4 regions of the Proteus sp. G2626 genome follow, and region 3 is predicted to be linked to each of the others. Evidence: predicted binding sites of a transcription regulator. Region 3 holds the regulator's gene; each other region holds the start of a gene.
The links. The regulator LexA, encoded in region 3, represses DNA repair genes until DNA is damaged. The targets are predictions, from matches to a motif close to TNCTGTATGTACATACAGNA.

Region 1 (8,416 bases), on a different contig from region 3:
CAATCCCCATTCATGAGGCAATAACTGATCTGATGGCGTATTTTTTGCTTCAGATAAAATGGGCTCCTGCCCTGCTGTTAATGGTTTTGATAATTCACTATCTTGTACAGCAAATTTGCGTAACCATTTAAAAAGCAAAATAAGAAGAATAACACCAATAATGACCCCTGCAGAGCTAGGAAACCCTGCATAAACATAACCACTCATTCACTGTCCTTAATGTCTTTTTTATCTTTGTAAATAATTGACGCTTTGTTTGTGGTGATATTTAAACAGTTGAACGCCATTAAGGGAATATAAAACTAGGGAAAAAGTGAAAGATAAAAAGGGAAAAGGGATAATCCGAGGTAAATATGCAGTTATCCCTTCATTGTTCTGATTTAAATTTAGTGATTAAGAGTTCGCAATAAATTGAGCGCGCAACGCTTGCAACTTATCACGAGTGCTTGCTGCTTGTTCAAATTCAAGATCTTTGGCATGTTGATACATTTCGGCTTCTAAACGTTGGATCTCTTTTTCTAGTTCAGCAGTCGATAACAACGGGTAATTATCATGAATATCTGTTGCTTTATGCCCTTTTTTATTTTTATTACGTCCTTGGGTAGGCTGACCAATCTTAAGAATATCGCCCACTTTTTTATTTAATCCTTTAGGCACAATACCGTGTTCAAGGTTAAATTGTTGCTGTTTCTCTCGACGACGTTCGGTTTCACCAATTGCTTTCGCCATGGAGTCCGTAATTCTATCGCCATATAAAATCGCTTTACCTTCAAGGTTACGAGCCGCACGACCGATAGTCTGAATTAATGAACGTTCTGAACGTAAGAAGCCCTCTTTATCAGCATCTAAAATCGCCACCAAAGAGACCTCTGGCATATCCAAGCCTTCTCGAAGTAAGTTGATACCCACTAATACATCAAACTCACCTAGGCGTAAATCACGAATAATTTCGACACGTTCAACAGTATCAATATCAGAGTGTAAATAACGAACTCGCTCACCATGCTCTTCTAGATATTCTGTTAGATCTTCCGCCATCCGTTTTGTTAATGTGGTAACCAATACACGTTCATTTTTTGCAGCACGAATACGAATTTCAGAGAGTAAATCATCAACTTGTGTAGCAACCGGTCGCACTTCAACAATCGGATCAAGTAAGCCTGTTGGTCTTACAACTTGTTCAACAATTTCATCACCTGATTTTTCAAGCTCATATTTACCCGGTGTTGCTGAAACATAAATTGTTTGTGGTGCTAATGCTTCAAATTCTTCAAAACGTAATGGACGGTTATCAAGCGCTGAAGGCAAACGGAAACCATATTCAACCAAGGTTTCTTTACGAGAACGGTCACCTTTGTACATTCCACCAATTTGTGGAATAGTAACGTGTGATTCATCAATTACTAACAAACCGTCAGCAGGGAGGTAATCAAACAGGGTTGGTGGTGGCTCGCCCGGGCCTCTACCTGATAGATAACGCGAATAGTTTTCGATACCAGAGCAATATCCCAGCTCATTCATCATTTCGAGATCAAACTGGGTACGCTGTGTCACACGTTGTTCTTCAACGAGTTTATCATTCGCTAAAAGTACTTTGCGTCTCTCTGCAAGTTCTTTTTTAATTTCTTCCATCGCTTCAAGAATGCGCTCACGTGGTGTGACATAGTGTGTTTTGGGATAAACCGTAAAACGAGGCACATTATAATGGATTTGCCCTGTTAAAGGGTCAAATAAAGACAGGCGCTCGACTTCTTCATCAAATAATTCAACACGTAAAGCGTAATCATCAGATTCAGCAGGGAAGATATCAATAACCTCACCACGGACACGAAATGTCCCGCGCTGAAAGGCTTGATCATTACGGGTATATTGTAGATCAGCAAGACGGCGCAAAATTGCACGTTGATCGATTATCATGCCATTTGTTAGGTGAAGCATCATTTTTAAATAGCTATCAGGATCACCCAAACCATAAATCGCAGAAACAGACGACACGACAATGACATCTTTACGCTCTAATAAAGCTTTTGTCGCAGACAGACGCATTTGTTCGATATGTTCGTTAACTGAAGCATCTTTCTCAATAAAAGTATCAGAACTTGGCACATACGCTTCAGGCTGATAATAATCGTAATAAGAAACAAAGTATTCCACTGCATTTTCAGGAAAAAATTCTTTCATTTCACTGTAAAGCTGTGCTGCTAAGGTTTTATTTGGAGCAAGCACCATCGTGGGTCGATTTAAATTGGCAATTACATTAGCAATAGTAAAAGTTTTACCTGAACCTGTTACCCCTAAAAGAGTTTGATGCGCAAGCCCATCGTCTAATCCTTCACAAAGTGAAGCAATAGCTGTAGGTTGATCGCCTCCAGGCTTAAATTCAGAATGCAGTTTAAAAACTTTGCTCATATTTTCTTCTCCTCGCTGACACTCCTTATGATACTGGATAAAAATCCAGCTTCAATCTCTATCTACTAAAAATTGTATGAATAATTAGCATCAGTTATCCCCAGTTTTGAAACTGGAAAAAATTTAAAAAGCAACCCCCTATTTTGTGAATTATTCAAAGAGACGCGCAGACATCACTCGCTCTATTGATTTTATTTAATTAATTGATATGTAAGAATTAAAAATAAAAGTTGAGAATAACACCAATCTTTAGCAATGCCTTGTATTCTCTCTATTCAGAGTATTTTTATAATGGTAATACACAAGGTTATCCACAGGAATAGTGGATAACTACACAAAATTGTTATCTCTCGGTAAGTTACGTCTTTTTTTTTGCCTTAAAATATTCCTTAAAAAGGACAAAATTTATTTTTTTTATTTTTTTATTGGCTTAAAAAATAGACTTTTATTATTTACCAGAGAGAAGCTTATCAACCTAGTTTTAAACAAGAAAGATCAAGATAAGGCCTAAAATTATGCTCTTTTGTTTCATTTAAATAGGGTATCTTGCCTAAGAACGGAGCTTTAATATGTTTTTTTAATGTTGCCAGATATTCCTTCTGATATCGCCCTGCTGGCTCAACTTCATTAGCAATCCAACCCGCAAATGTTAAACCAGACTGAATAATTGCTTGTTGCGTTAATAACGCATGATTAATACAACCCAATTTAATCCCTACCGTTAAAATAACGGGAAGCTGTTCACTAATAACCCAATCAGAGAAAAATTGGTTTTCCGACAATGGCGTAAACCATCCACCAGCCCCTTCGACTAAAACCCAATCTGCTTGCTGTTTTAAGTAAGATAAACCTTCTGACATTACATTAAAATCAATAGGCTGATTCATTTCGCCGCTGACAATATGAGGCGATGTAGGTATTTCAAAACAGTAAGGATTAACACGGTGATAATCCAATTTTACTGTACTGAATTTTTGCAGTGTTAATGCATCCGAATTACGCAAACCTTCCTTTAGCCACTCACTTCCTGAAGCAACAGGTTTATAGCCTACGGTTTGATATCCTTGCTCTGTAGCACATTGCAATAGTGCACTACTCACAACGGTTTTACCCACTTCTGTATCTGTACCTGTTAAGAACACTATTTTAGCCATGTGATATTTTTCCTATAACAATTTGATAGGTAAGTAAATATTTACCTGAATCTGTTTTCCACACCTTTTCTAGTGCACGAAATTTTTGTCGAGTCATTAACCCTTTTTGTCTATCACCTTGCACAAAATTGGCACCAACGCCCTTTAAAGAAGCAAACAACGCATGTAATGAATCATAGTGTTCGGTGATTGTTTCAGTAGAAAATTGACAATGAAAACCACAACACGCTTTCTCAATATCTTGAAGAGATAAAAAAGGATTAACATGCGGATGGTTATCAAGAGATTGCCAAGCATTTCTGACTTCTTGCAAAGTCAATGTAGCGAGTGTTGAAAAATAAAGCGCGCCTTTTTTATTTACCACTTTCATGAGTGAGTTAATTGCAACGGATAAATCATCACACCATTGCATCGCTAAATTACTAAATACGATATCCATACTTTGTGGCACAATCGCACAGTGTTCTATATCACTTTGTAGATAACCATCTGCCCGTCGTTGTTGTTTTGCTACTTGTAGCATCGTATGTGATAAATCGAGTGCAATAACAAAGCGCCCGCGTTGTTTCCATTTTTGGCTAAAATACCCGGTTCCGCATCCTGCATCTAAGACAATATTGCCACTATCATAACGTGCTAAATCCATTAATTTATTGCCACTGTAGCGCTGAATATTAGCGTGATTATCATAATGAATCGCCGCTTTACCAAATGTTTGAGCTATACGTTGTTTATCTGTTTTGACTAAAGAATGCATGAAGCGTCTCGATTAACAGCTTAATATCTGAAAGGTGATGGCGAGTGGTTAACGTTATTCGTAAACGTGCACTATGAGGTGGAACTGTAGGTGGAAAGATGGCTTTTACCCAAAGCCCTTTAGATTGCAGATAATCTGAAAGTGTTTGGCATAATTGCTCATCACCAATAATTACTGGCTGAATAGCCGTTTGTGAAGGTAATAATTTAATAGGAAGCGAAACAACACCTTGGCGAAAGGTATTAATTAATTGCTGTAGATATTCTCGCTCATTATCCGCTCGCTTAATGACATTTAGAGTAGTATTTAAAGCGATAGCTTGTGCTGGTGGCATTGAGGTACTGTAAATAAGATGACGAGCATATTGTTCAAAAAATTCCGCTGTCGACTGGTTACAAAGCACTGCCGCCCCACTGACACCAAAAGCCTTACCAAAAGTCACCACTAATAGCTCAGGTTTGATACCCGCTTCATCACAACTACCTCGACCTTCTTTACCTAAAACACCAATACCGTGCGCATCATCGACCATTAGCCATGCATCATGTTGTCGGCTTATTGTTGCCATTTCTGTTAATGGCGCTTGATCTCCATCCATGCTAAATACCCCTTCGGTAACCACTAAGGTTTTACTAGCCAACGTTTTATTAAGTCGTTGAGATAAAGAGTCAGGAGAATTGTGTAAAAAACGCCATAATGTGGCTGGTGATAATACGGCGGCTTCCATTAACGAAGCATGGCAAAGTTTATCTGCAATAATGGCATCGCCTTTTTCAAGTAATGCCGAAATCACGCCTTGGTTAGCACTATAACCAGATGAAAATAGCAGTGCATTATCGTAACCCAGCCAACCTGCGAGATGTTGCTCTAATTGCGCATGAGCTTGTGTAAATCCGGTGATATGACCTGATCCACCGCTACCTACACCGTACTTATCAGCACCTTGTTGCCATGCTTTAATGACATCCGTATGTTGACTGATACCTAAATAATCATTGCCTGAAAAATTAAGGTACTTTTCACCTGATATTGTGATCAAAAAGCGCCCCGTAGCCTGTTTGATCACTTTGCGTTTTCGCCATAATGGCGTATTTCTACGCCCATTAAGTTGTTTATCTAAATAGGTTTGCCAACTCATTACAGTGCCGCGTTATAAAATTGTTCAGTGTCTTTATTGGCAACAGCTTGCATCAAAGCATCTTCTTGCTGATTGTCGCCCATAGATACTGCTAATCGTTCAGGATTTAAGCCTAATTTACGGAATAATTGGTGATCTTTATCTTCGGTCGGATTGGTTGTTGTTAATAATTTGCAACCATAGAAAATAGAGTTCGCCCCAGCCATAAAGCAGAATGCTTGTGTTTGTTCACTCATTTGCTCACGACCGGCAGAAAGGCGTACATAAGAGCGTGGCATCATGATACGAGCAACGGCGATTGTACGAATAAAATCAAAAGGATCGACATCTTCATTATCAGCTAATGGCGTACCTTTGATTTTGGCTAACATATTAATCGGCACACTTTCTGGAGGTTGTGGCAAATTGGCTAATTGCACCAACATTGCCGCGCGATCTTTCACTTCCTCACCTAACCCTAAAATTCCACCAGAGCATACCTTAATGCCTGCATTGCGAACTTTATCAAGTGTATCTAAACGATCTTGATACGTTCGCGTTGTCACGATACTGCCGTAAAATTCAGGGGAGGTATCAAGGTTATGGTTATAAAAATCCAGCCCCGCATCGGCTAATCGATTAGCTTGTGAATCATCTAATTTACCCAGAGTCATGCAGGTTTCCATACCCAGTGCTTTCACTTCTTTTACCATTTGCTCAAGGTAAGGCATATCACGTTCATGCGGATTTTTCCAAGCGGCCCCCATACAAAAACGGGTTGAACCCGCCGCTTTTGCTTTTTTTGCCGATTCAATCACTTGTTGCACTTCCATTAGGCGCTCTTTTTCTAATCCTGTTTTATAGCGCGCACTTTGAGCACAGTATTTACAATCTTCAGGGCAAGCCCCTGTTTTGATAGAAAGCAACGTACTGACTTGAATTTGTGAAGGGTCAAAATGTTGACGATGCACTTGTTGTGCTTGAAAAACCAAATCTAAAAATGGCATATCAAACAATGCTCTGGCTTCTTTTAATGTCCAGCGTTTTAGTGTGCTCACAATACAATCTCCTGTTTAAAAGTGATTGCCAGTTTAAATAATAGGGTTATCATGTCAACTAAAATTGATCACCCTTGGTTTACATGATTGAGTGAAAAATAAAATGACACCTGAAGATATCGCTTTCGATTTACGCCACATTTGGCACCCATACACCTCGATGAGTCATCCGTTACCTGCTTATCCTATTGTTAGTGCTAAAGGCGTTGAATTAGTCTTAGCTAATGGCAGAACATTGATAGATGGAATGTCTTCATGGTGGGCCACAATTCATGGATATAATCATCCAGAGCTTAATCATGCGGTTACCACGCAACTAAACAATATGTCTCATGTTATGTTTGGTGGCATTACTCATCCCCCAGCAGTATCACTTTGTCGTAAATTATTGGCGATAACACCAGAGCCTCTTGAATGCATATTCTTAGCGGATTCAGGTTCGGTGTCCGTTGAAGTCGCACTGAAAATGGCCTTGCAATATTGGCAAGCTAAAGGTGAAAAACGTCAACGTATTGTGGCGTTAAAACAGGGATATCATGGTGATACCTTTGGCGCGATGTCAGTATGTGATCCGGATAACTCCATGCACAGTCTTTACAAAGGTTACTTGCCTAATCATCTCTTTGTAGATGCACCCAAAACAGGCTTTTATGAAGAGTGGGATCCAGCTGATATCAACTCATTACGCTCAACACTAGAGCAACATCATCAAGAAATTGCCGCCGTTATGCTTGAACCCATTGTTCAAGGCGCGGGGGGTATGCGGATTTACCATCCTGAATATTTAAAATGCGCAAGAGCCCTGTGTGACGAATTTGATGTATTACTCATTGCCGATGAAATAGCTACGGGTTTTGGCCGAACAGGTAAACTTTTTGCCTGTGAACACGCTGGAATTTCTCCTGATATTATGTGTGTAGGTAAAGCATTAACGGGGGGTTACATGACCTTATCAGCAACTTTAACCACGCGTCATATTGCCGAAACCATCAGTCAAGGTGATGCGGGTTGCTTTATGCATGGCCCTACTTATATGGGAAATCCTTTGGCTTGTGCTGTTGCTGATGTCAGTTTATCTCTATTAGCAAATGGCGATTGGATAAACCAAGTTGCAGAAATTGAAAAACAACTAAAACGCGAGCTATTACCGTTAAAACAGGCTAAATGTGTCAAAGATGTGCGGGTTTTAGGTGCGATTGGCGTGGTCGAAATGAACGAGCCCGTTAATATGGCAAAATTACAAAAAATCTTTGTAGAGGAAGGGGTTTGGATCAGGCCTTTTGGCAAGCTTATTTATATTATGCCACCATTTATTATACCACCAGCAAGCCTAACTAAACTCACTCAAGCTATTGAGAAAGTGGTTAATATCTCATAAATCTTTCATCAAAATAAACCTCTAGCAAGGTAATGTTTTGCTAGAGGTTTTCAGTGATTTTTATTTCGTCACAACGGTAACCCACATTGCACCTTTACCTACTGGGTAACACGCTAATTCAGTTAATGCACCCGTGTGTTTATCAATACGAGAAACAGAAGCAAAATCTGATTTTTGACCACAAGAAATCAGGTAATTGCCTGTATTATCAAGATTAAAGCCACGAGGCTGTGCCTGTGTTGGGTAATGTCCTACAGGTTGTAGATAATCACCAGCCTCAGAGATTGCCATCGCACAGATAAAGCTTTCAGAGCGTTCGCTGGCATAAAGAAAACGACCATCAGGTGTGATATGAATATCTGATGCCCAACGAGTACTGTTAAAGGTTTCAGGCACAATATCAACCGTTTGCATTAAACGATATAAATCCCCCATACGACAATAAACATTGATTGTCGCATCTAATTCATTAAGGCAATAAAATACATTACCATTAGGGTGGAATGCCATATGGCGAGGCCCTGCATTTTGTGCTGTTGTCAG
Region 2 (8,416 bases), on a different contig from region 3:
AAACCATGGGTATTATTGGAATGGGGCGAATTGGTAACGCATTAGCACAGCGCGCACACTTCGGTTTTAACATGAATATTCTTTATCACTCACGGACAGAATATACTGATATTAATGATCGTTTTGATGCCCAATATTGCGATTTAGATACATTACTACAGCAATCTGATTTTGTGTGTATCACCTTACCATTAACACCTGAAACACATCATTTAATCAGTCAAAATCAATTATCAATGATGAAATCCGATGCTTATTTAATTAATGCCGGCAGAGGCGCTGTCGTTGACGAAATTGCATTAATTAATGCATTAGAACAAAAAGAGATTGCAGGCGCTGGGCTTGACGTTTTTGAAACAGAGCCTCTATCTTCATCGTCACCTTTATTGGCTATGAAAAATGTGGTTGCCGTTCCACATATTGGTTCTGCAACAAAAGAGACTCGCTACGCTATGGCTGAATGTGCGGTAGATAATCTGATCGCAGCACTGTGTGATAACGTAAAAGTAAACTGCGTTAATTTCTAAAGTAATAAGCTGTTCTTTTTGAAGTACAAAAAAAGGTAATGAAAATCTATCATTACCTTTTTTATTGTATTCTCAAATTCATTTAAGCTGGATCGACATGTGCCATCACACTTAATATCTGTTTATTTTGTAAAACATTATTACGAGCACTGACTACAATGTCATGACTTTCACTAACAGTGAGTTCACCTTTTATTTCAAGGTGCACATCAACCAATAAGTAATCCCCTGAACGACGCGTTTTTAAATCATGCACGCCTTGCACACCTGGTGTTGAAATAAGAATCTGTTTAATTTCTTCCAGTGTTTCTTCATCCGCTCCTCTATCCATTAAATCTTGCAATGCTTGATAAGTAAAACGCCATCCCATACGCCCTACAAATAAACCTACGATTAGCGCAGCAAGAGGGTCAAAGAATTTAAATCCGGCAAGGCTACCAATAATACCAATCGCAACAACCAGTGAAGAGGCAGCATCCGAGCGCGCATGCCAAGCATTCGCGGCTAACATATTCGAATCCACTTTTTTCGCGACACTCAGCATATAACGAAATAGCCCTTCTTTGGTAGCTAAGGCTAATAAAGCGACATACAATGCGACACGATGAACTTCAGGAATAGTTGATGGATCTAAAATTTTATGGATTGCAGAAACCACCATACCTAAACCAACAATTAATAAAATAGTCCCAAGAATAAGCGAAGCCGCATTTTCATAACGAAAATGACCATAGGGGTGATCGGCATCAGGTTGTTTCTGACTGCCTTTATTGGCAATTAAAACAACAAAGTCAGCAATAAGATCAGAAAGTGAGTGAATACCATCAGCAATTAAACCTTGTGAGTGTGAAAAAAAGCCCACGGTAATTTGCCAAATAGATAAAACGATATTAACAAAAACACTTACTAACGTGCTTTTTTTAGCTGCTTTGAATTTTTCAGACTGTATATTATCAGCCTGCTCCAACTCAATATCATCAATGTGATTATGTGTCATAATAATAATCTTATTTGGTTTTAAATAGCCTACTCTATTTATAATAGATAAATAGAGTTCCACAGGTTATTTCAGGTTCCATAACTCATTGGTGAGGATAAAGAACGACTCTGAATAACAATCCAGTTTAGGGACTAAGATTGCTGTCCAGACATCATATTGAGATGTCATTGCCTATCAATATGCCATATTTTACTCTTTATGTCTCTTATTTTTATCAATAAAATCTTATAGATACAGAACAATAATATAATTGATAATCATTCTTTTATGCATTTTCTATCTTTAATAAGAAAGAAGGATCTTATTTTTTTAATACGGTATTATTAATTTCTTTTCTGTCAGTGAGTTAAAGTGTATAACTTATTTTAATTATATTATTAATATTATTTCATCCTGTTCTTACTTTTTAATGATTAAGAATATAAAGTAGTAAATAATCATTCTCACTCTTATTTAGAACACAGATCACAGCTATTTTTTACGATTAAGCGATAATAGTAAATATTTTAAACTAACGCTAAGTGAGGTTTGTAATGTATAAGAAAATCCTAGTTCCCATTGATATTTTAGAAGATGAACTTTCTCAGGAACTGATCGCTCACATTGAACAAATTGCAAAGGTGGGTAAACCAGAGATCCACTTCCTCACCGTTATCCCTAACGCTGAACTTTTCTTTGGTATTGAGTTTGCGGCTATTCCTGAAAAATTCAAAGATTCATCTGAACGCACTCGCCTTGCTTTTGTAGCACTACAAGAAATGATTAAAGATGCAAAAATTCCAGATGAACAAATTGTATGTAATGTGGGTGTCGGTAATGCAAAAGATGAAATTTTAGAATATGCCCGTCACATTGATGCTGATTTAATCGCTATTGCTTCGCATCGACCTAATGTTTCCTCTTACTTATTGGGCTCAACTGCGTCATCTATTGTGCGCCATGCAAAAATGTCAGTTTTAGTTATCCGTTAATCTTTATTAGCTTAAATAACAACAAAGCCCTTAGTCTTAACAACAAAGGGCTTTTTAATGACCTAAATATACAGACCGTTATTTTTTAACTGAATTTTGAATAGTATCAGCAGCAGACCAAACACGGTATTTCACATCAACATCTTTCGGCGCATAAACGACTATAGGTAATTTGCTGTTATAACGAATAAAGGCATCAGAACCTAAATTAGCCTGTACAAAAGCCTCTTTTTTCGTATTATCTGGACATCCCATCATGGTAGACATTGGGCCATTTAAATCTCCCACAACATAATAACTATAGCCCCAACCTTCTAAATTCTTTTCATCAAGCTCAGCACCAAACCACTGATGGTTACAATCTACTTTTTGCTCTTTACCAACAATTAGCTCAACTTGATAATTGCTTTCATTATCTTTTTTCTCTAACTCGATAACATGACGAACTTGATTTTCTTGAGCCTTAGGATAAGGTGCAACTTTATCTAAACTGTCGGTAGCTTGTGCACACGCAGATAAAGACATTGCGGCTACTAAAGATAATATTACTTTGTTCATCACTCTCTCCATATTTACAGCGAACACTTCGCCGTTAACAAAATTATTCAGATGTTTTATATTACTCGTTATCCGAATACTAATATTTTTAGTGTTTGAATGCTAACATCTTAGTAAATAATACTATGAGTGGATAATTCTGAATGTTTTAAAAAGAAAAATCACGTTTTTTCATGAAATGTAAATTTGTGATGCTCTACCATGCAGATAACCAATCTATGATTATACTGAAATAGAGACCCAATTTCTTTTCATAGGAGGTTATATGTTCTCAGATCAACAATCCCTTGTTTCTCAATTAAGAAATAGTGATCCCCGCTTTGAAGCTCTCTACGATAAACATCATCGACTCGATCAAGAAATTGCTAAACTAGAAGGTCCAAACGGAGCTGGCTATAACGACGAAGTTGCCAAACTAAAAAAAGAAAAGCTTCACCTTAAAGATGAAATGCAAAAAATACTTCAGCGAAGTGAAAAATAAGGCTCTTTTTAAGCGATGATATAATGTCATCGCTTTTTATGATTAAAAACAAAGATACCCTCTCATAAAGATGCATAATTAATGTATCTTTTATTTTTTAGGGTACTCAATATGTCATCAATACATGGTCATGAAGTTTTACAAATGATCCTTTCTTCAGAGACTGCATTTACTAAAACATCGCTAATTGATGCTATCCATAAACAATTCGGCAATGACTCACGTTTTCATACGTGCTCAGCTGAAAATATGACAGCGACTGAATTAGTTGATTTCTTAGAAAGGAAAGGTAAATTTATTCCAGCAGAGGGTGGATTTACAACGAGTGAAAATAAGATTTGTCATCATTGATAGATATACAGTTTTAAAACCCGATTGCCAGTGATTTCCTTTTCTATGTCATTGGCTTTTTATATAAACAAGTAAAAAGCCAATTCATTCTGACAATCGTAATTACTTTATTTACTAAATTTTTGCTGCACTTTATTCATCGTCTGTTTGCAACCAACCATCATCTTCCCAAACACTTTGAATAAGTTCCATAATATGTTCATGCTTAGTTTCATCTTTTATGCCTGTGACTTGAATTGAGTTCATGCTACTAAAGGCAATACGAAACTGCATATCTGGATATTCTGGAATGATCTTTTTTCTCAGTTCGTGTTCTAAGAGCGGAAATAATGAGTCAGTTATCTTAGATTGTTTATTAAATAAAATTTCCACACGCATTGGTTTCACCATTTAAAGGCAAATAGACTGTATATAAATACAGTATTATATTCTAAGAAAAAAGAAAAGGCTTTTTGACAAAATTTTTTATGATCACGCATTAAATAATATTTTAGCGTCTCTATCAGCTTAATGGTAAGATGTATAATAAATGCAACTTATTGCTAAGAGAGAAGAATATGTCAGGTAAAAGAATATATCGTGAGAAAAAAACCATTCAAAAGATGGTTTCTCTTTATGCCAATTCACACCCTGAGGCCACTCCTGATTACTATCAAAAATTAGTCGATTACGCCTATAACCGATTAGATAAATGTCGTTATGGTGAAGATAAACCAGCCTGTAAACAGTGCCCTATCCATTGTTATCAACCCATAAAAAGAGAAGCAATGAAACAAATCATGCGTTGGGCTGGCCCTAGGATGTTAATTTATCACCCAATTTTAGCAATACGTCATCTTATTGATGATAAAAAGCCTGTGCCTCCACTTCCTGAAAAAAAACGCACTATTCGTTCAACTAAAAAGTGAAATCAGATTTTTTCAATCGATATAAAACATGTTCAGCTAAAGGGTGGGTTTGATCTAATTCAGGATGAAAGAAGTTATCAGATTGATGCATACCTAATTTTTGCATCACTCCTTGAGAAGGGAGATTCAAAACGGCGGTAAAAGCAACAACCTCCTCTAATCTCAGCGTCTCAAACGCAAATTTAAATACCGCTAAAGCAGCTTCATAGGTATATCCCTTACGCCAATACTTTTTCGCAAGACGCCAACCTATTTCTACACAAGGGCTAAAAGGCAAAGATGCTATTGGAATATTTAGTCCTACAAAACCAATAAACTCTTGTGTCTCTTTTAATTCAACAGCCCACATTCCCCAACCATTTTGCTGAATAAATTTTTCACGGATAGTCTCAACCATATTATCACTTTCTGATTGAGATAATATACGTGGGAAATAGCGCATTACTTCAGGAGAAGAGTTAATTTCAGAAAAAAATGGCGCTTTATCACTTTCACGCCATTCTCTTAGATGTAGTCTGGGAGTCTCTAAATTCATCGTTATTCTCTATTCATATAAAACTAAAACCATAACGATAAAATAGAATAATAAACGAACAATAAAAAGAAAAATAATAACTTTATTTTTTGTTTTCTTTTTGTAGATTTTCTACTGGAGCAGTTACTTTATCTTTATTTGTGTTAGCGCTTTCTTTTATTGAAACAACGCGTTGTTGAGCCACCGATTTAGCTTGATGTTCAACTTGCTCTGATTGTCCAGTGAAAATACCGCCACGTTTAATAGACATACTTCCACAACGGCTAGTACCTCGTAGCTCACCGTGTTCTAATATATCTAGATTATTTGCTGCACAAATGCCTTTTACAAAACCGTCAATAATAATATCTGGCGCTGTTAATTCACCTTCTACTTGCCCGGCATGCATAACACGGATAACGCCATCTTTGACATTAATATTTCCTGATACTTTACCCCAAATTTGGATGTCACCTTCAACATTAATATCGCCTTGAAATACCGTTCCTTTCGCAATAATAGTGTACAACTTTTGCTCTGGCATCGGTTTTTTCTCTTCTGTTATTACTGGTGCAACAGGTTCTGCAGTTTTTGGTGTTTCAGTTTTACGACTAAACATAGCAACTTTCTTTAACCTCAACGTCATAGAATAAATAATAATACTAAAAATTAGGATAAGGATAATCAAAAACTCGCCAGCCATCTTAGAGCGCCAAAAGGCTATTAATGCAAGAGTCCACATTATCCATATCCCGCTAAATATAATATTTCGCAGTGTTCGCTTATTCTCCATAATGAGCTATATTCTTACCTCCCTGACAATGAATACACTTATGCATTCACCATTCTAATAAATGGATGACAAGCATAATGCTAGTAATAAGCCTATTATTACCTTTTAGTTTGTTGATTTGCGCCTTAGGAGAAATAATATTTAATTAAATAAAATGATAAGATTATTCATTTTATAATTCAGGATTGATGTCAATGATTTGTAAAATTTAAACATCTAATTTATATGGATGTTTTTATTAGAAATTAACATTTTTCACAGGTCTTCAGTTTTCATACATTTTTACTTAAAAGTATTGACCTTCTATTCATAAAATAATTTATTTTTGATGGATAAATAAGAGATCTCTATTACAATAAAAATCAAAAAGTAGAAGCAACAACTCACAAGGTTGTTTTTTTGTTACAAGATGTTAATTTAGTTATTTTAACATTGTTTCAATATTATTAACAATGATTTTTATAAGCAAATATCACTAGTGAAATTATTTTTCATCCTTCACTTAATCTTCTTTATATTTATCTTTCATTCTGATTGTTTAATAAAAAATAACACTAAAAAATCACAAACATCACAATAAAGAAATAACATTCATTCTTTCACCTTAAATACATCTATTACTGATTTACACTGTAAAGGAAAGGAGATGTGTTTAAGTATATGTTATATATAAGTTTTAATAAAATTAAGATAAAATGTAAATTATTAATTACACAAATATACTTACTCTTTTTTATTGTCTATAATAAAATTTTTATCTAATTTAAATTTTTTTTGCAATTCATAATAAATGCCATTAAATTAACAAAATTACTTATCTTAAATTAGAAAAACAAAATGCAATGTCTAATATCTAAAAAAAAACCACATCAAATTAAAGAAAATAGTCTCTTTTTTATTTTTAATAGCACTCAATAATAAAGAAGTGTTTTTATAAATACTCTTATATTTATCTTTATAAAAATACAGTGATACTTATATAATATATTTTGGGCGAAAAATGAATACAATACAATGTAACAAAACCGAGCAATATGATTGTGCTATTCAAAAAAAATCTTATCTTTATCCACAATATCAAGTATTAGAAAATGAACAAAAAGCCCTCTTTCTTATTCGAAAAAACACACTTATATTACAAAACTGCACTGATACAGTGACAGCTATTGAAGATCAAGTTCTTTTTCTGCAACAAGGTAACTATACAATAAAAACACAAGGTGTAGAACCTACAGATATTATCTATATCCCACTTTCTGATGATTTCTTAAGAAACTTCATGTCTAAGTACAATGATATCCTGTGCCAAATAGACAGAGATGAGGAATTTACTAGTGCTTTTATTCTATTTCAAAACTCACCTCTTATTCAATTTTGTAGTAATGGCTTTGAATATCTTACTCTCCAGTCTTGTCCTGAAACATTCACACAATTACGTATTGAAGAGCTTTTGATTTTATTGCTTTCAACTGAACAAGGTTCAGATTTAATGGCATTATTGCGCCAACTTAGTCATCGCCAAGTTGATCGCTTAAAGATTTTTATGGAAAAAAATCATTTAAAAAATTGGAAATTAAAGCAATTTGCTCGTGAATTTGGGATGGGGTTAACAACTTTTAAAGAGCTTTTTAGCCATGTTTATGGCACCTCACCAAGAACATGGATCTGTGAAAGACGAATTATTTATGCACACCAACTGCTATTGACAACTGAAATGAGTATTGTTGATATTTCAATGGAATCTGGCTTTTCAAGTCAATCTTACTTTACACAAAGTTACCACCGTCGTTTTAATATGACGCCAAGTAAAGCAAGAAATCTCAGATCAAAATTATAAAAAAACCGACCGAATATCATAATATCCAAAAGTCATTCATAGTTAGAATACTTGAAATTTATTCTTATGAGTGAGTTGTATATCGTGATAAAAGAAAATACATATAGTATCCAACCCCATTATTATAACTATTTAGCATTGCTAAAAAAAATAATGGTAACCAACGATAAGAAAACTGTAGATAGATTGTTTAGCCTACAGTTTTCTTTACATTCTAATGGGAAAATCGTTACCGCATATGATATTAACGAACAACAAATAAAGATATTATCTCGTATTTTATGCCGTGAAAGCTTAGACAGTTTATTACAGTCCACTTGGTTTTTACGAAAGAAATACTGTTTCGTGGCCATATCTAAAGAAGAAATACGTGACATTATCAGTTTTGCACGTTCTTTTCATGCAGAGAAATCACCTTCTACGATAACGCCAACAGATTGGGATAAATCATTAAAGGCTACCGTCAATATCAATGA
Region 3 (8,416 bases):
TGATTGTTTTTACTATTGGCGTGTTCTCTATGCGTGCTGCTGGGTGTGTAATAAACGACTTTGCTGACCGAAAAATTGATGGCAGTGTTGAACGAACTAAAAATCGACCATTACCTAGTGGGGCTGTGACAGAAAAAGAGAGCAAAATTTTATTTATTGTTTTGGTTCTCTTATCTTTTGGATTAGTCCTAACACTCAATACGATGACCATTTGGCTCTCTGTTGCAGGGCTTGCGCTCGCCTGGTTTTATCCTTTCGTTAAACGATTTAGCAATCTGCCTCAACTGATTTTAGGTATGGCTTTTGGTTGGTCAATTCCTATGGGGTTTGCGGCTGTTTCTGAAAGCTTACCATTAGTATGTTGGTTATTATTTTTGGTCAACATTGTTTGGTCTGTAGTTTACGATACGCAATATGCAATGGTTGATCGTAATGATGATATAAAAATTGGTGTTAAATCTACTGCCATTTTATTTGGTCGTTATGACAAGATTATTATCGGTATTTTACAGCTTGTGATGTTGGCATTATTAGTTTTTATCGGTATCTTATTGAATTTAAAGGGTATTTACTATTGGTCGCTATTATTAGTGACTGCCTTGTTTATTTATCAACAAAAGCTTATAGCAGAGCGTGAAAGAGCGCCGTGCTTCCAAGCTTTTATGAATAATAACTATGTTGGTTTCGTTTTATTTGCAGGTATTTTATTTAGTTATTTTTAAGATAAGTAAGCGCTAAACTATTCTCTACGATTAAGTCAAAACAAAAAGGGATAAGCAATGAGCTTATCCCTTTTCTATAACAAGTCATAACGTTATGACTGATTATTTATTAGCTTTAGGTTCACTTTTTTCATCAATTATCTGTGCTGAATTGTTATCTTCAGTGACACCAACACTCTCAATAGTTAAGCGGATCTCTGGTGACATCAATTTAGCAATCACTTGGTAAAGAGCAGATGCATCTGCTTTTAGAATATCTTCGTTATCATTGAGATAGCCTTCTTCACGCAGTGTTGAAACTAAGGTGGAGAAAACCGCTTTATCAAAGAATTCAGGTGCGTTGATACCATGCAAGACAGAAAGACGTTGCGCTAGGATACGACTCTCTTTTTCCAGTAATGCCCGACTAATTTCTGGGGCAAAATTGAGTAAAGATAGTGTAATGCCATAACGTTGTAATGTTTCTCTGACGCTGGCTGCTAAAAGTTGCAATGGGCGAATACGTGCTGGATTAATACGTAGTAAACCATCACTATCACAAAAAATTAGACGCTGGCGACACAATTCTGCAATCAAGGTATTAATGACTTCAGGCAATTCTTCTTTCTCATAGCGAATAAACAATTCTGCTTTAATCAGAGGGAAGATTAATTCAACCTGTTTCATTAAATCATCACGATGAATTTTTTCATGATGCAAGATGATACTGGCAATTAATGATGGTGTGACCATTAAGTGGATCGTGTTATTACGGTAATACGTCATTAATACCGCACTTTCACGAGGAAGTACCACAATATCACCCAGACTGTCTTTTTCGACTTGGAATTTATCTGATTGCAGAGCGTGTTCTAATAACGCCTCGGCGCTTTTATTAGACACAATCATGTCTGCAGAATAAGGTACATTGCGTAATAATTGCAGATAACAATTGACTTGCTCTAACAGCTGTTCTCTTGTAAGTGCTCGCTGACGTGATGCTAACAGTGCCGTTGATACCAAGTTAATCGCATTAATTGAGGCTGCATTATTGATATGAACCATAATATTGTCAGCCAGTGCGCTTACTGCTGGGTTTAACCAGCTTGGGCGCTGAGGCTCAATGGGATCAATATCATCACGCCACTGTGGAACCGCCTGATTTAGGTATTGTGCAACAGAGATAGGCTCACCAAAGTTAACGTAGCCTTGACCAAGGTTACGTAATTTACGTAATCCTCTTATCATCTGCATAAAGCCTTCTTTCTCTTTTGTTGCACCACGTAACTCTTTGGCATACGTCGCCACTTCCATAACGTGTTCATATCCAATGTAAATTGGTACAACAGAGATTGGGCGAGTTTCACCACGTAACATTGCTTGTACTGTCATTGAAAGTGTTCCTGTTTTAGGATCTAACAATCGACCTGTACGCGAACGTCCACCCTCAACAAAATATTCAATAGAGTAGCCACGTGTAAATAGCTCACCTAAATATTCACGGAAAATAGTGGAGTACAGCTTATTACCTTTAAAGGTTCTTCGTATAAAGAAAGCCCCTAAACGGCGGAATATCGGGCCTGCTGGCCAGAAATTAAGGTTAATACCCGCTGCGATATGTGGGGGAACCAAGCCTTGATGATAAAGCACATAAGAAAGCAGTAAGTAGTCCATGTGGCTACGGTGACAAGGTACATAAACAATCTCATGTCCATCTTGTGCGAGTTTGCGTACGCGTTCGGCATTATAAACGTTGATACCTTGATAGAGCTTATTCCATGTCCAACTTAGTACGCGATCACTAATACGCACTGCTTCATACGAGAAGTTAGCAGCAATTTCTTCCATGATATCAGTGGCATTTTTACGTGCTTTATCGAGAGAGATTTTTTTCGCTTTTGATTCATCTTCAATGGCTTTTTCAATGGCTTTTGATGAAAGCAATTTATTGAAGAGATCTTGGCGTGCTGGTAATTTCGGACCAACGGCCGCTAAACGCTGGCGAGAAAAATGAATACGCGCAACGCGGGCAAGCTTTCGCGCTATACTGGTGTCAGTTCCGTGTTCGTTCGCCATTTCACGCATTGATACAGTGGGTGAAAAACGAACAAAACTGTCACGCCCCAGCCAAAGGATCGCGATAAATTTTTGGATACCGTTAAGCACACGTAAATGCGGGACGCCATTGTGGCCTTCACGGCCAGGCGAGCGACCAAACATTACAGAAACAGGCAACATTTCGATATCAAGATGCGGATTATTACGATGTGCATCAAGATAAGCGTGGAATGTTTTCACGGAATCTTTACGAGGATCAGGTGAGTAGTAACGGAATACTCTTGGGCCGTCATCAATAAAGACATACGCAGGGAGCTTCGTTCCACTTATCTCAATGGGTTTCAGTGGATCAGGTAATCCTAAAGATAAACATTGCTGTCTTAATGTTAGTAAGTCTGCCTTTGAATGATAAGGCAGCACATAAAGAAAAGATCGCGACGAATCCAACCCTAATTCAGTGATAGGATCAGTCGGAACTCGTTTACTTTTTACCAGTAATTTTAGTGGTAAATTCAATGTGTTATAATATAGTTTACGCCAAGCTGACATAAATAGTTGTAGCCTCTTATTAGCAATACTTCGAAAGCATAACAGAAAGTCTTTCGTAGATCTGTGGTGCTGTGACAATATTAATAGAGAAAAGTGGCAAAATAATCGTTTGTTTTCGATAGAGTTTATTATGACTAATCAAAATAAAGGTCTTACCCGAATCATCAAAGCTGGTGGCTATTCATGCAAAGGCATTCGTGCTGCTTGGATAAATGAAGCCGCTTTTAGACAAGAAGTCATTGTGACCTTGGTTGCAATTATCCTTTCATTTTTCATTGATGTCAGTGGTCTAGAGCGCATTTTACTCGTTGGTTCCGTTGTATTGGTTGTAATTTTGGAACTGGTAAATAGTGCCATAGAAGCAGTTGTCGATCGAATTGGATCTGAATACCACGAATTATCAGGACGTGCAAAAGATATGGGTTCTGCCGCCGTTCTTATTGCTATTATATTGGGATTATTTATTTGGGTAACCATTCTTTGGGGACATTTCTTCGCATAAAGTTAAAAAATTCTATTTTTGTCGAAGAATAATCCAAAGATGCGTATTTTATATTCATTTAAGGTTTCAAATCGTCATATACCTGTATATACTCACAGTCTGACTGTATAAACAAACAGGGGGCGGAATGAAAGCATTAACTGCAAGGCAGCAGCAGGTTTACGATTTGGTTCGTGATCACATTTCGCAAACGGGTATGCCACCAACACGGGCTGAAATAGCTTCCCAACTTGGGTTTCGCTCACCAAATGCGGCAGAAGAGCACTTAAAGGCGCTTGCTCGTAAAGGTGTGATAGAAATTATCTCTGGTGCATCTAGAGGTATCCGTTTGCTAATGGAAGAAGAGCCAGAAGGATTGCCATTAATTGGGCGAGTCGCTGCTGGTGAACCATTGTTAGCGCAAGAACATATTGAAAGCCATTATCAAGTTGATCCAATGCTATTTAAACCAAGCGCAGATTTTTTATTGCGCGTTAATGGTATGTCGATGAAAGATATCGGTATTATGGATGGCGATTTACTTGCTGTACATAAAACGCAAGATGTTCATAACGGGCAAGTGATTGTGGCACGTATTGAAGATGAAGTGACCGTAAAACGCTTTAAGAAAAGCGGTAATAAAATTGAGCTTCATGCAGAAAATCCAGAATTTTCACCTATTATCGTCGATTTACGCGAGCAAAACTTTACTGTTGAAGGTTTAGCAGTAGGGGTTATTCGTAACGGTGAATGGTTGTAATTTGTACCAAAATAAGTCAACACAACTTATTTTATAAAGATGCAGATGATGGGTAAAACCACAAAATCATCTGCATTTTTCATTTGTAGAATTTCTAGCAGTAATGCAATCAACGAGGCTTATAGTCGCCGGTTTTTTTCTGCTTTAGATTATCATCCATACTGTGATCATGATGACAACCTTCAGGGTGTGTACACTCTTGTGCTTCATGGCACTGTGAACATAACCCATGAATTTCTATTACGCTGTGGCGCAGATGAAATCCACTCTCTTTTGCCAGTAATGAAATCGCATCTTCAATTTTATGGCTGTTCTTTTCAGTGACAGATAAACAACGGTCACAAATTAGCATTACTGACGTATGTTCAACATCATCAAAATGATGACAAAGCACATAACTGTTGGTGGATTCTATTTTATGGATAAATCCTTGCTCAAGTAAAAATTCTAGCCCGCGATATACCGTGGGTGGCTTTGCTTGTGGTTCAACTTGGCGTAATAAATCCAATAAGTCGTATGCGCTGATAGCAGAAGGTTGCTGCATTATCAGACGCAATACTGCCAGACGTTGTGAAGTCAGGCGAACACCTCGTTTCTGGCAGAGCTTTTCTGCCTGAGCGAGCAATTTCTCTTCATTCATGGGGATCAGATGCTCTCAGACGTTGTTAATGATCCAAATCCTATCATATTTTTCAAGAGCAAACCTTTGTGTAAAGTGGGGTTTTGTGAAAATAACCTCGGCTCTTAATTTTCTTTTAAAAGAAGATGCTGATGGAAACAACGATGTTTTGTATCTGAATTGAAAAATTTTCATCTTGTAACGCTATTTTAGAGGATGATATGTAGTGACGATAAGCAACAAAAAACCCAGCCTAAGCTGGGTTAATTTTTTAAAGGTTTTAAGATTAAGCAATCTTAGAACGGAATATCGTCATCAAAATCCATTGGTGGTTCATTGCTTGGCGCTGGCGTTGCTGCGGGTTGTTGTGCTGGGCGAGATTGTGCGCCACCGCTAAATTGTTGTGATGCTTGTGGCTGTTGTGGTTGACCCCAACCGCCTTGACCACCTTGTGAAGGTGCATTATCTTGACCACCACGGCCACCTAACATCTGCATTGTGCCGCCGATGTTAACGACAACTTCAGTGCTATATCTGTCTTGGCCGCTTTGATCTTGCCATTTACGTGTTTGTAATTGACCTTCGATATACACTTGTGAACCTTTACGCAGATATTCGCCTGCAATTTCCGCTAATTTTCCGAAAATTACCACACGGTGCCACTCGGTTTTTTCTTTCATTTCACCGGTTTGTTTATCGCGCCAGCTTTCTGATGTTGCCAGTGTTAGGTTAGCAACTGCACCACCACTTGGCATATAACGGATTTCCGGATCCTGCCCTAAATTACCGATAAGAATAACTTTGTTTACGCCTCTGCTCGCCATGTGAGGTACTCCTGCGAAAGTAAATTTTTTGAAATCATAAGCGAATAAGTTTATCACGTACGCTAAAATTTGAATATGACGAGTAATGAATTTCTCAATTGTGAACATTGTCGACATTTTTCTGTCTCATAATGACGGATTTACATCATCATTCAATTTCACTATATATACTGTATATCCATTCAGTTAACTTTGTGTCATAATTATCCGATTATTTCTTTTTCGGCGACTCTCTCAATCCGGGATATATTCATGGATAAAATCGAAGTACGGGGCGCTCGCACCCATAATCTAAAAAATATCAATTTGGTCATTCCCCGCGATAAACTTATTGTTATTACGGGACTTTCTGGCTCAGGTAAATCCTCTTTAGCCTTTGATACGCTTTATGCGGAAGGGCAACGACGTTATGTTGAATCGCTTTCTGCTTATGCTCGTCAGTTTCTTTCGTTAATGGAAAAACCTGATGTTGATCACATTGAAGGTTTGTCTCCCGCTATTTCGATTGAACAGAAATCTACGTCACATAACCCACGTTCAACAGTGGGAACGATTACTGAAATACATGATTACCTACGTCTTTTATTTGCACGTGTTGGTGAGCCTCGTTGTCCTGATCATGATATTCCATTAGCGGCACAAACGGTCAGCCAAATGGTCGATAATGTTCTTGGGCAGCCTGAAGGTAAGCGCTTAATGCTGTTAGCACCCGTGGTGAGAGAGCGTAAAGGTGAACACATTAAGTTACTGAATAATCTTTCAGCTCAAGGCTATATTCGTGCTCGTATTGATGGTGAAGTGTGTGATCTTTCTGATCCGCCGACCTTAGAATTACAGAAAAAACATACCATTGAAGTGGTGATTGACCGCTTTAAAGTGCGTGATGATCTTGCTCAACGTTTAGCGGAATCTTTTGAAACTGCATTAGCGCTTTCAGGCGGTACAGCGGTTATCTCTGATATGGATGATAACAATGCAGAAGATATTATTTTTTCTGCCAATTTTGCCTGTCCTGTTTGTGGTTACAGTATGAGCGAATTAGAACCTCGTTTATTCTCTTTTAATAACCCGGCCGGGGCTTGTCCTACTTGTGATGGTTTAGGCGTTCAGCAATTTTTTGATCCTGATTTAGTGATCCAAAATCGTGAGATCTCTCTTGCTGGCGGTGCAATAAAAGGGTGGGATCGCCGTAATTTCTACTATTTCCAAATGTTGCGCTCATTAGGTGAACATTATCATTTTGATGTTGAAGCGCCCTTTGATTCTTTGTCTGATAATATTCAAAAAATAATTTTGTCGGGGTCTGGTAAAGAGAATATTGAGTTTAAATACACTAACGATAGAGGTGATGTTGTTGTTCGTCATCATCCTTTTGAAGGTGTATTAAATAATATGGAACGCCGTTATCGCGAGACAGAATCAAGCGCAGTGCGTGAAGAGCTTTCTAAGTATATTAGTAATCGCTCTTGTGCTTCTTGTGGTGGTACACGTTTACGCCGTGAAGCTCGTCATGTGTATGTTGAAAATACGACGTTGCCTGAAATAGCAGATTACAGCATTGGCCATGCAATGACCTTTTTCCAAAATCTAAAGCTTAGCGGTCAACGTGCAAAGATTGCAGAAAAAGTCTTAAAAGAGATTAGTGATCGATTGAAGTTTTTAGTCAATGTTGGTTTAAACTATCTCACGCTTTCGCGTTCAGCTGAAACATTATCTGGTGGTGAAGCACAGCGTATTCGTTTGGCAAGCCAAATTGGTGCTGGGTTAGTCGGTGTTATGTATGTATTAGATGAACCCTCAATAGGGTTACACCAGCGAGATAATGATCGTTTGCTTGAAACATTGATCCACTTACGTAACTTAGGTAATACCGTGATCGTTGTTGAGCATGATGAAGATGCTATCCGTTCTGCTGATCATATTATTGATATTGGCCCAGGTGCGGGTGTTCACGGCGGTGAAATTGTTGCTCAGGGGACACTTGAAGATATCATCAATAATCCGAATTCATTAACCGGTAAGTTCTTAAGTGGTGAGCGCCGTATAGCGATCCCAGATAAACGAGTTCCTGTTGAGCGGGAAAAAATGCTGACGATTTTAGGTGCCAAAGGTAATAACTTAAAAAATGTAAATCTAAAATTACCTGTCGGTTTATTTACCTGTATTACAGGGGTGTCAGGCTCTGGTAAATCAACGCTTATCAATGATACGTTATTCCCTATTGCGCAACGTCAATTAAATGGGGCTACAACTATCGTACCTGCGCCTTATTTAGATGTTGAAGGTTTAGAACATTTCGATAAAGTTATTGATATTAACCAAAGCCCAATAGGTCGTACTCCTCGTTCAAATCCAGCAACCTATACTGGTGTCTTTACACCTATTCGTGAGTTGTTTGCAGGGGTTCCTGAATCTCGTACTCGT
Region 4 (8,416 bases), on a different contig from region 3:
GTTCCTCTTTACGATGAGCAAGAAGACGGGCAAAAGCACCTTGCTGTTGGCTTAATGATGCATAAGTGCCCGTTTCAATAATTTGACCTTTTTCCATTACCCAAATTTGATCGTAACCTAATGTTTCTTCCAATAAATGGGTAACAAGTAACGTAGTTTGATTTAATGACGCATTATTAAGAGCGTGCATCACACGTTGTTCGCTATGAGAATCAAGGCTTGCTGCAGGTTCATCCAATAACAAAAATTGGCAAGGGGATAATAATGCACGTGCTACAGCAATGCGTTGTGCTTGACCAACAGAAAGACGTGCAGCACCATCGCCAATTACTGTATTTAACCCATCAGGTAAATCGTTAATAAAATCGCTGACATAGGCTTTTTCAATAGCCAGATTTATTTGTTCTGAACTGGCCTCGGGAGCACTCAAACGCACATTATCAAGTAAAGTTTGTTCAGGTAAATTGGGATTTTGTCCCACCCAACTTAAACATTGACGCCATGCTTCAGGTGAAAGCTGAGTTAATTCAATGCCATTAACTTTTAATGAACCCCGATAGGGTAAAAAGCCTAAAAGTACATTCAATAATGAGCTTTTTCCTGCACCACTTTGGCCTACAATCGCAATACGTTGCTGAGGACTAATCGTAAAACTTAATGGACCCGCTAATTTTACCCCTTGATGCGATAAAATCTCTAGTTCATGTGCTGTTATTTCAATACCTTCGTTTGTATTGACACGCGCATTACCTGCTAATTGTGGTTTTTCGCCATCAGTTTCTAAAAACTCAACGAGAGATTCTGCTGCGCCCACTGCTTGCGCTTTTGCGTGATAATAAGTGCCTAAATCTCGTAAAGGTTGAAAAAATTCAGGGGCAAGGATCAGCGCTAAGAACCCCGAAAAGAGGGTAACACCTAGACCATAGCTACCAAAGTTAAGTTCACCTAAGTAAGAAAAACCGAAATAAACAGCAACAACGGCAATAGAAACAGCGGTAAAGAATTCCAATACGCCAGAAGAAAGGAACGCCATTCTAAGCACTTCCATCGTGCGTTTACGGAAATCTTCTGTGGCTTCTGTAATTTGTTTGACTTCAGCATTACCGCGGTTAAATAACCGTAATGTATCAAGCCCTCTTAATCTATCGAGGAAGTTACCACTTAAACGACCTAAAGCGAGAAAGTTTCTGCGGTTTGCATCAGCAGCACCTAATCCGACTAATGCCATAAACAAGGGAATTAGAGGGGCAGTAAAGAATAAAATTAAACCCGCAACCCAGTTAACAGGAAATAGGGTGATAAGAATAAGAATAGGAACAATAGCGGAAAGATACATTTGTGGAAGATAACGTGCATAGTAATCTTGCATATCTTCAATTTGTTCTAGAATAATAGTTGCCCAGCTTCCAGCGGGTTTGCCTTTAACCCAAACAGGGCCTAATTCTTCAAGTCTATCAAGGACAATTTTACGAATTTGTTGCCTAACAGCCATACCACAGCGATAACCAACACGCTCTCGTATTGCCATGACTGCTGCACGTAAGATAAAAATGCCAATAAGAGTGAGGAAAGTAGGTATATGCGTATCACGGTTAATACTATCCATGATAAATGCTTGAAGTAAAACCGCTAATAACCATGCTTGAGCAATAATTAATAAACCGCTTACGACACCTAAAATCATTGATAGCCGTAGCCATCGACGGGCTGGAGCACTCTGCTGTTTCAGCCATCGAACCATTTCATTTTGTTTAGTTTTATCCATAAGAAAAGATTCAAATCTGCAGGTGAGATACAAAGTATCAGAAAGGCCAAGGTAAGTAATTATACGCTTTGGCAACCAGGCTAGTATGTTACATGGTAAAAGGCGCTACTGAAATAGCGCCTTGAAAGGAAGTGATGATTTTAGTTGGATTTTTGTGCGTCTAAGTAGCGTTCTGCATCTAACGCTGCCATACAACCTGTTCCGGCAGAGGTAATTGCTTGACGATAAATATGATCCATTACGTCACCTGCAGCAAAAACACCTTCAATTGAGGTTTGAGTTGCATTACCTTGTGTGCCTGATTGCACTTTGATATAACCATTATCTAATTCTAATTGTCCATCAAAAATAGCGGTATTTGGGCTATGTCCAATGGCAATAAAAACACCCATTACATCTAATTCTTCGGTTTTATCGCTTTTTGTATCTTTTAAACGAACTTTGGTCACACCCATATCGTCGCCAAGAACTTCGTCTAAGGTACGATCAGTATGCAAAATAATATTGCCACTGTTAACTTTGTCCATTAAACGATTAATTAAGATTTTTTCAGAACGGAATGAATCACGGCGGTGGATCAGGTGAACTTCAGAGGCAATATTGGCTAAATAGAGCGCTTCTTCTACTGCAGTATTACCTCCACCGACTACGGCGACTTTTTGGTTACGATAAAAGAAACCGTCACAGGTTGCACAAGCAGAGACACCACGGCCTTTAAAGGATTCTTCAGAAGGTAAGCCGATATAACGCGCAGAAGCGCCTGTAGCGATAATTAATGCATCGCAGGTATATTCTTGTTCATCACCAAATAGACGAAAAGGACGGTTTTTCAGATCGACTTTATTAATATGGTCAGAGATAATCTCTGTATTAAATTTTTCAGCGTGCTGAAACATGCGGTCCATTAAGCCTGGGCCTGTTAGCCCTTCTGGGTCACCGGGCCAGTTTTCGACTTCTGTTGTTGTTGTCAGCTGACCGCCTTTTTCAACACCCGTAATCAGTACTGGTTCTAAGTTTGCTCTTGCCGCATAAACGGCAGCGGTGTAACCCGCAGGGCCTGAACCTAAAATAATAAGTTTGCTATGTTTGATGGTGCTCATGTATACCTCATCTCTGATTAGGCGTGATGCGAATTGAAGGATTGTAGGAGAAATAAGACGTTAAAAAAAGCCAATGACGAGAAATAGACATAATATTTTAGCTATTTTAGCAATAGTTAATACTAATATAGTTTAATAATTATAGAGTTATATTGGGCTAACATCATCGAATTAACCTGAAACATTTTGCTTTACAATTGATGACTATCTTGCGTATATAGAGAATAACATAGCGCCTTGTTCTGATTTTTACTCATTTGCTTTGACAATCCGCTGTACATTTGCGAAAACATGATTGTTAAAGATAATTATCCTTGGATGTTATAGGTACAATTTTTTCGGCAGACAGGGTAAAGGATAGTTACTTGGCGATATTTGCTAATGAGTATTTAGATAAAATAGATGTTTTATCTGGCATTAAAAGAAAATAAATTGATAGTTTGCTCTGACCATTTGATACCGAAGTTTCGACATTGATGCTGAAGGTGTACAGGTATGGGTCTAGGAAAATAAAGTAAGAGAAAAAGAGAAAGAGAGTATAGAGATGATTGATAATAAAAAACGTCCGGGTAAAGATCTTGATAGAATAGACCGGAATATTCTAAATGAGCTTCAAAAAGATGGTCGTATTTCAAACGTTGAGTTATCTAAACGTGTTGGTTTATCACCAACGCCTTGTTTAGAGCGCGTACGTCGTTTAGAGCGCCAAGGATTTATTTCTGGTTATACTGCGCTGTTAAACCCTCATTACCTCGATGCATCATTACTGGTATTTGTGGAAATCACACTAAATCGTGGCGCACCAGATGTTTTTGAACAATTTAATATGGCTGTTCAAAAGCTTGAAGAAATCCAAGAATGTCATTTAGTTTCTGGTGATTTTGACTATCTGTTGAAAACTCGTGTACCTGATATGTCCGCTTACCGTAAATTACTGGGTGAAACCCTGTTACGTCTTCCTGGTGTTAATGACACACGTACTTACGTGGTTATGGAAGAAGTTAAACAAAGTAACCGCCTTGTAATCAAAACTCGCTAAGCCAACTTAATAGGTTGGTGCAAAACAGGAAAAAATTAGGTACACTCCTGTTTATGCATACAGTTTCAACGCTGGGATAACTCAGCGTTGTTCCGTTTTAATTTAACCCTAAATTAAACCTGGAGAGCCCTCTTTGAGCCAGGAATATACAGAAGACAAAAATGTTCGTTTAACAAAGATAAGTAACCGTCGTCGTGTTTGGGAAGCTATTCTCATTTTAATCGGGATTGGTGCTGTCTTTTTGATGGTTTCTTTACTTAGCTTTCATCCTTCTGATCCTAGCTGGTCACAAACCACATGGAATGATCCTATTCAAAATTTAGGTGGCAGCATCGGAGCATGGTTAGCTGATATCCTATTTTCAGCATTTGGCTTGCTTGCCTATGCAATTCCTGTTGTGGTTGTTTTTGGTTGCTGGAATTCGCTACGCTACCAAAAAAATCGTGAATATACTGACTTTTTTTCCCTCGCACTTCGCACGATTGGCGCCTTGGCTCTGGTTTTTACCTCTTGTGCATTAGCTGATCTTAATTTTGATGATATCTATAATTTCAGCTCGGGCGGTGTTATTGGTAGTTTATTCAGTAAGGCCTTATTACCTTGGTTTAATGTATTAGGCGCAACGCTTGCACTACTATCTGTCTGGGCGATTGGTTTTACACTATTTACTGGTTGGTCGTGGTTAACTATCACTGAAAAGATTGGTGCCGTAATCCTTGGTACAGTGGGTTTTATTACTAATCGAGGCCAACACGAAGCTGAATACGAAGAAGATGATGATAGTACTCAGGATTTTGTTGATGATGTAACTGAACGTGTAAATCAAACAGAAAAACAACCATCAGAACTGAAAACAGAAGAGAGTGATGACGTCTTATTTTCCGCACCTTCAGCGCTTGAACTTGCTCGTCAGCAAGATATTGAGTCATCACAACCTAAAACGGAACACGAAGACGAGCTACCTTCTTTCAGTGCAACAAATGATACAGACAATCATGCACAATCATTAACACAAGTTGCGCCTGCTGTATCAGGGGCTATTGCAGAACAAACACCTGAAATAACAGTAACAGAAGAAGTACCTGAACATTACCGTTTTGATATACCGGAAGCCTTCCTTAAAAAAGATATTCAGCCAGATGTCAGTGCGCCTCAACATTCTGTTTACTCAATACCAGAAGAGAACACTCCTTCTGTAACACCATTAGTTGAAAATGATCAACCTGCAGAGGCAGATAGCTTTATGCCAGTTGGGCGTGCTGAACCAACATTTTCGTTAGCACCAAATAGCGAAGATACCTTAACACCTGAAATGGCCGTGACTGCAGGAGTAGCAACCAGTGCTTTGGTGAGTCATGGCGCGCAAGTTAAACAAGGATTAGGGCCTGAACTACCTCGACCAAACCCAGTACGTTTACCTACTCGTCGTGAGCTTTATGGCATTCATATTCCTTCGCAACGCGAAGCCGAGCTACGTCGTCGCGAAGAAGCGGTTCAAACAGAGCCTGAAGATGAGTTAGCTGATATCCAAGAACAAGCGAATTTTGAACAACAATTGCGCCAACAATTTCTTGAACAGCAGCGTGAACGCTATGGCGATGAAGCAGATGAAGTTATTGAGCAATCTGCATCTTATTATGAGCCGAATATTGAAACATCGTTTTCTTCCTTGAATCCTCAAAAAGATAATTATCAGGATGAACCTACTGTTACTGCAAATACATTCTCTTCAACAGAAGATAATCACAATGATGTAGATGAGAATGCACTTCATGAACAACAACAGCTAGCTGCGCAATTTAAACAACAATTGCAGGCGCGTTATGGTGATGATATTTCATTAGATGACGATGAAGAAGAGGTGTTACCTCAACTATCCTCACAAGCACCTTCATTGCAAACAACAACAGGTTATCAACCTCATATTCAACATTCGTTTGCTTCACAATCAGCACAACCGACGCAAACAATAGAGAAAAAAGTAGAATATTCAACCAGTAATGCGTTTTTACAAATCTCACCTCGCGATGATGAAGAGGAAGAGTACACTCCAAAAATTGAGTTAGAAAGAGAACTCACCGCATTAGAGGCTTTCTCGCCTATTGATGATTTATTGGATGAAGAACCGATAGAGCCGGTATTTACGCCGATTGTTTCTGAACCTGTTACGCCACCTGCTACATCTCAAACTGCATCGGAATCACGTATTGAACCACAGCCAAATATGGCTCAGCATTTTGCACAGCAACAGCAACAGCAACAGCAACAGCAACAGCAACAGCAACAGCAACAGCAACAGCAAGAATCTTTAATTCATCCATTTTTGATGCGTAATGATAGGCCGTTGCAAAAACCAACTACGCCAATGCCTTCTCTGGATCTGTTAACAACACCGCCAGTAGAAGAAGAACCCGTTGATATGTTTGAGCTTGAGCGTATCGGTAAATTAATTGAAGCACGTCTTAATGATTATCGTGTTAAAGCGAAGGTCGTGGGCATATCACCAGGACCTGTTATCACGCGATTTGAGCTTGAACTTGCGCCGGGCGTAAAAGCCGCACGTATTTCAAATTTATCACGCGACTTGGCACGTTCATTATCTGCCATTGCGGTACGTATTGTCGAAGTTATTCCAGGAAAACCTTATGTAGGGCTGGAATTACCGAATAAGAAACGTCAAACCGTGTATATGCGTGAGCTATTAGATAATGATGCTTTCCGCGAAAGTCGTTCACCTTTAACCGTTGTTCTGGGTAAAGATATTGGTGGGCAACCTGTTGTTGCAAATCTTGCAAAAATGCCACATCTATTGGTGGCGGGTACAACAGGTTCAGGTAAATCTGTCGGTGTGAATGCAATGATCATCAGCATTCTTTATAAAGCTAAACCAGAAGATGTTCGCTTTATTATGATAGATCCAAAAATGCTTGAACTTTCTGTCTATGAAGGTATTCCTCATCTTCTTACGGAAGTCGTTACCGATATGAAAGATGCTGCCAATGCATTACGTTGGAGTGTGGCAGAAATGGAGCGCCGTTATAAACTGATGTCGCGATTAGGTGTACGTAATCTTGCGGGCTATAACGAAAAAATTAAAGAAGCTGAAGCGATGGGTCGCCCAATTCCAGATCCATTCTGGAAACCAACAGACAGCATGGCAACAGAAATGCCTATGTTAGAAAAAGAGCCCTATATCGTGGTTGTGGTTGATGAGTTTGCTGATTTAATGATGACCGCAGGTAAAAAAGTGGAAGAATTGATTGCACGCTTAGCGCAAAAAGCGCGTGCGGCGGGTATTCATCTTGTGCTTGCAACACAACGACCTTCTGTTGATATTATTACAGGCCTGATTAAAGCTAATATCCCTAGCCGTATTGCATTTACTGTTTCGAGTAAAATTGATTCACGAACCATCTTAGATCAAGGTGGTGCAGAATCCTTACTGGGTATGGGTGATATGTTATATGCACCTAATGGTTATCCGCCAGAGCGTGTACATGGTGCTTTTGTCAGTGATGATGAGGTACATGCTGTCGCAAGTGACTGGAAGGCACGAGGTCGTCCGCAATATATTGAAGCTATTACTAAGTGTGGTGAAGAAGGCGAAAGTGGTAATGGTGGTGGATACGATGATGGTGAAGAACTTGATCCATTATTTGACCAAGCCGTAGAATTTGTGGTTGAAAAACAACGTGTTTCTATTTCTGGTGTACAACGTCAATTTAGAATTGGCTATAACCGTGCCGCAAGAATTGTAGAGCAAATGGAGATGCAAGGTATTGTCAGTACGCCAAATCACAACAATACACGTGATGTACTTTCACCACCGCCTTCTGATATGTAATATCTTGAAAACTCAGTTATCAGCTAATGAGATAGCATGATAACCTGCACAATATCATTAAAATTTATACGCCGACACTATGTCGGCGTAATCTCATGCCGAGGCTTGTAGAATGAAAAAAGTATTATTTGCAGTGTGTGCGATGACCTTAATAAGTAGCCAAGTCGCTTGGGCTGATGCGCGTCAAGATCTGCAACAACGATTAAATAAAGTAAATAGTTTTCAAGCTAACTTTAGCCAAACTGTCACTAGCAATGAAGGGGCCCTTATTCAAAAAGGGGAAGGTAATTTAAAGGTACAACGTCCTGATTTGTTTAATTGGCAAATGACAGCGCCTGATGAGAGCACTTTGATTTCTGATGGTAAAACATTATGGTTTTATAACCCTTTTGTGGAACAAGTCACGGCAACTTGGCTTGAAAGTGCGACAACCAATACGCCTTTTATGTTGATTGCGCGTAATGACAGTAAAGAGTGGCAAAATTATGAAGTAAAACAAACGGGTGATCGTTTTGAGCTAACACCAAAAACAGAAAATAATTTAAAACATTTTACGATCACCGTGTTACCTAATGGGCAAATCCAACAATTTGCTGCGACAGAACAAGATGGTCAGGTGAGTAATTATCAACTTACAGCTCAAACTGTTGCCCCTATTGATGCTTCTG

Region 1: uvrB (excinuclease ABC subunit UvrB) is a predicted target of LexA. The motif match lies at 2,441-2,460, and genes of this name have one in related genera.
Region 2: GWJ05_RS06810 (DinI-like family protein) is a predicted target of LexA. The motif match lies at 4,292-4,311, and genes of this name have one in related genera.
Region 4: GWJ05_RS17435 (DNA translocase FtsK 4TM domain-containing protein) is a predicted target of LexA. The motif match lies at 3,950-3,969, and genes of this name have one in related genera.

The regions. Positions count from the first base shown of each region.
Region 1 is NZ_JAABNH010000029.1:144,847-153,262, reverse strand. Features, by position in the region: gene GWJ05_RS16980 (DUF1266 domain-containing protein) at 1-207, opposite strand, end outside; gene uvrB (excinuclease ABC subunit UvrB) at 394-2,409, opposite strand; gene bioD (dethiobiotin synthase) at 2,880-3,563, opposite strand; gene bioC (malonyl-ACP O-methyltransferase BioC) at 3,556-4,320, opposite strand; gene bioF (8-amino-7-oxononanoate synthase) at 4,295-5,458, opposite strand; gene bioB (biotin synthase BioB) at 5,458-6,495, opposite strand; gene bioA (adenosylmethionine--8-amino-7-oxononanoate transaminase) at 6,599-7,873, shown strand; gene pgl (6-phosphogluconolactonase) at 7,934-8,416, opposite strand, start outside.
Region 2 is NZ_JAABNH010000013.1:21,349-29,764, forward strand. Features, by position in the region: gene ghrB (glyoxylate/hydroxypyruvate reductase GhrB) at 1-527, shown strand, start outside; gene GWJ05_RS06785 (cation diffusion facilitator family transporter) at 610-1,524, opposite strand; gene GWJ05_RS06790 (universal stress protein) at 2,061-2,498, shown strand; gene eco (serine protease inhibitor ecotin) at 2,577-3,056, opposite strand; gene GWJ05_RS06800 (DUF465 domain-containing protein) at 3,322-3,537, shown strand; gene GWJ05_RS06805 (YecH family metal-binding protein) at 3,649-3,888, shown strand; gene GWJ05_RS06810 (DinI-like family protein) at 4,021-4,266, opposite strand; gene GWJ05_RS06815 (nitrous oxide-stimulated promoter family protein) at 4,446-4,796, shown strand; gene GWJ05_RS06820 (GNAT family N-acetyltransferase) at 4,786-5,331, opposite strand; gene GWJ05_RS06825 (bactofilin family protein) at 5,414-5,929, opposite strand; gene GWJ05_RS06830 (helix-turn-helix transcriptional regulator) at 7,104-7,940, shown strand; gene GWJ05_RS06835 (T3SS regulon anti-activator ExsD domain-containing protein) at 8,025-8,416, shown strand, end outside.
Region 3 is NZ_JAABNH010000007.1:397,931-406,346, reverse strand. Features, by position in the region: gene ubiA (4-hydroxybenzoate octaprenyltransferase) at 1-722, shown strand, start outside; gene plsB (glycerol-3-phosphate 1-O-acyltransferase PlsB) at 825-3,308, opposite strand; gene GWJ05_RS04255 (diacylglycerol kinase) at 3,439-3,810, shown strand; gene lexA (transcriptional repressor LexA) at 3,938-4,549, shown strand; gene zur (zinc uptake transcriptional repressor Zur) at 4,659-5,189, opposite strand; gene ssb1 (single-stranded DNA-binding protein SSB1) at 5,465-5,992, opposite strand; gene uvrA (excinuclease ABC subunit UvrA) at 6,245-8,416, shown strand, end outside.
Region 4 is NZ_JAABNH010000029.1:250,788-259,203, forward strand. Features, by position in the region: gene cydD (heme ABC transporter permease/ATP-binding protein CydD) at 1-1,765, opposite strand, end outside; gene trxB (thioredoxin-disulfide reductase) at 1,906-2,865, opposite strand; gene lrp (leucine-responsive transcriptional regulator Lrp) at 3,410-3,904, shown strand; gene GWJ05_RS17435 (DNA translocase FtsK 4TM domain-containing protein) at 4,038-7,748, shown strand; gene lolA (outer membrane lipoprotein chaperone LolA) at 7,861-8,416, shown strand, end outside.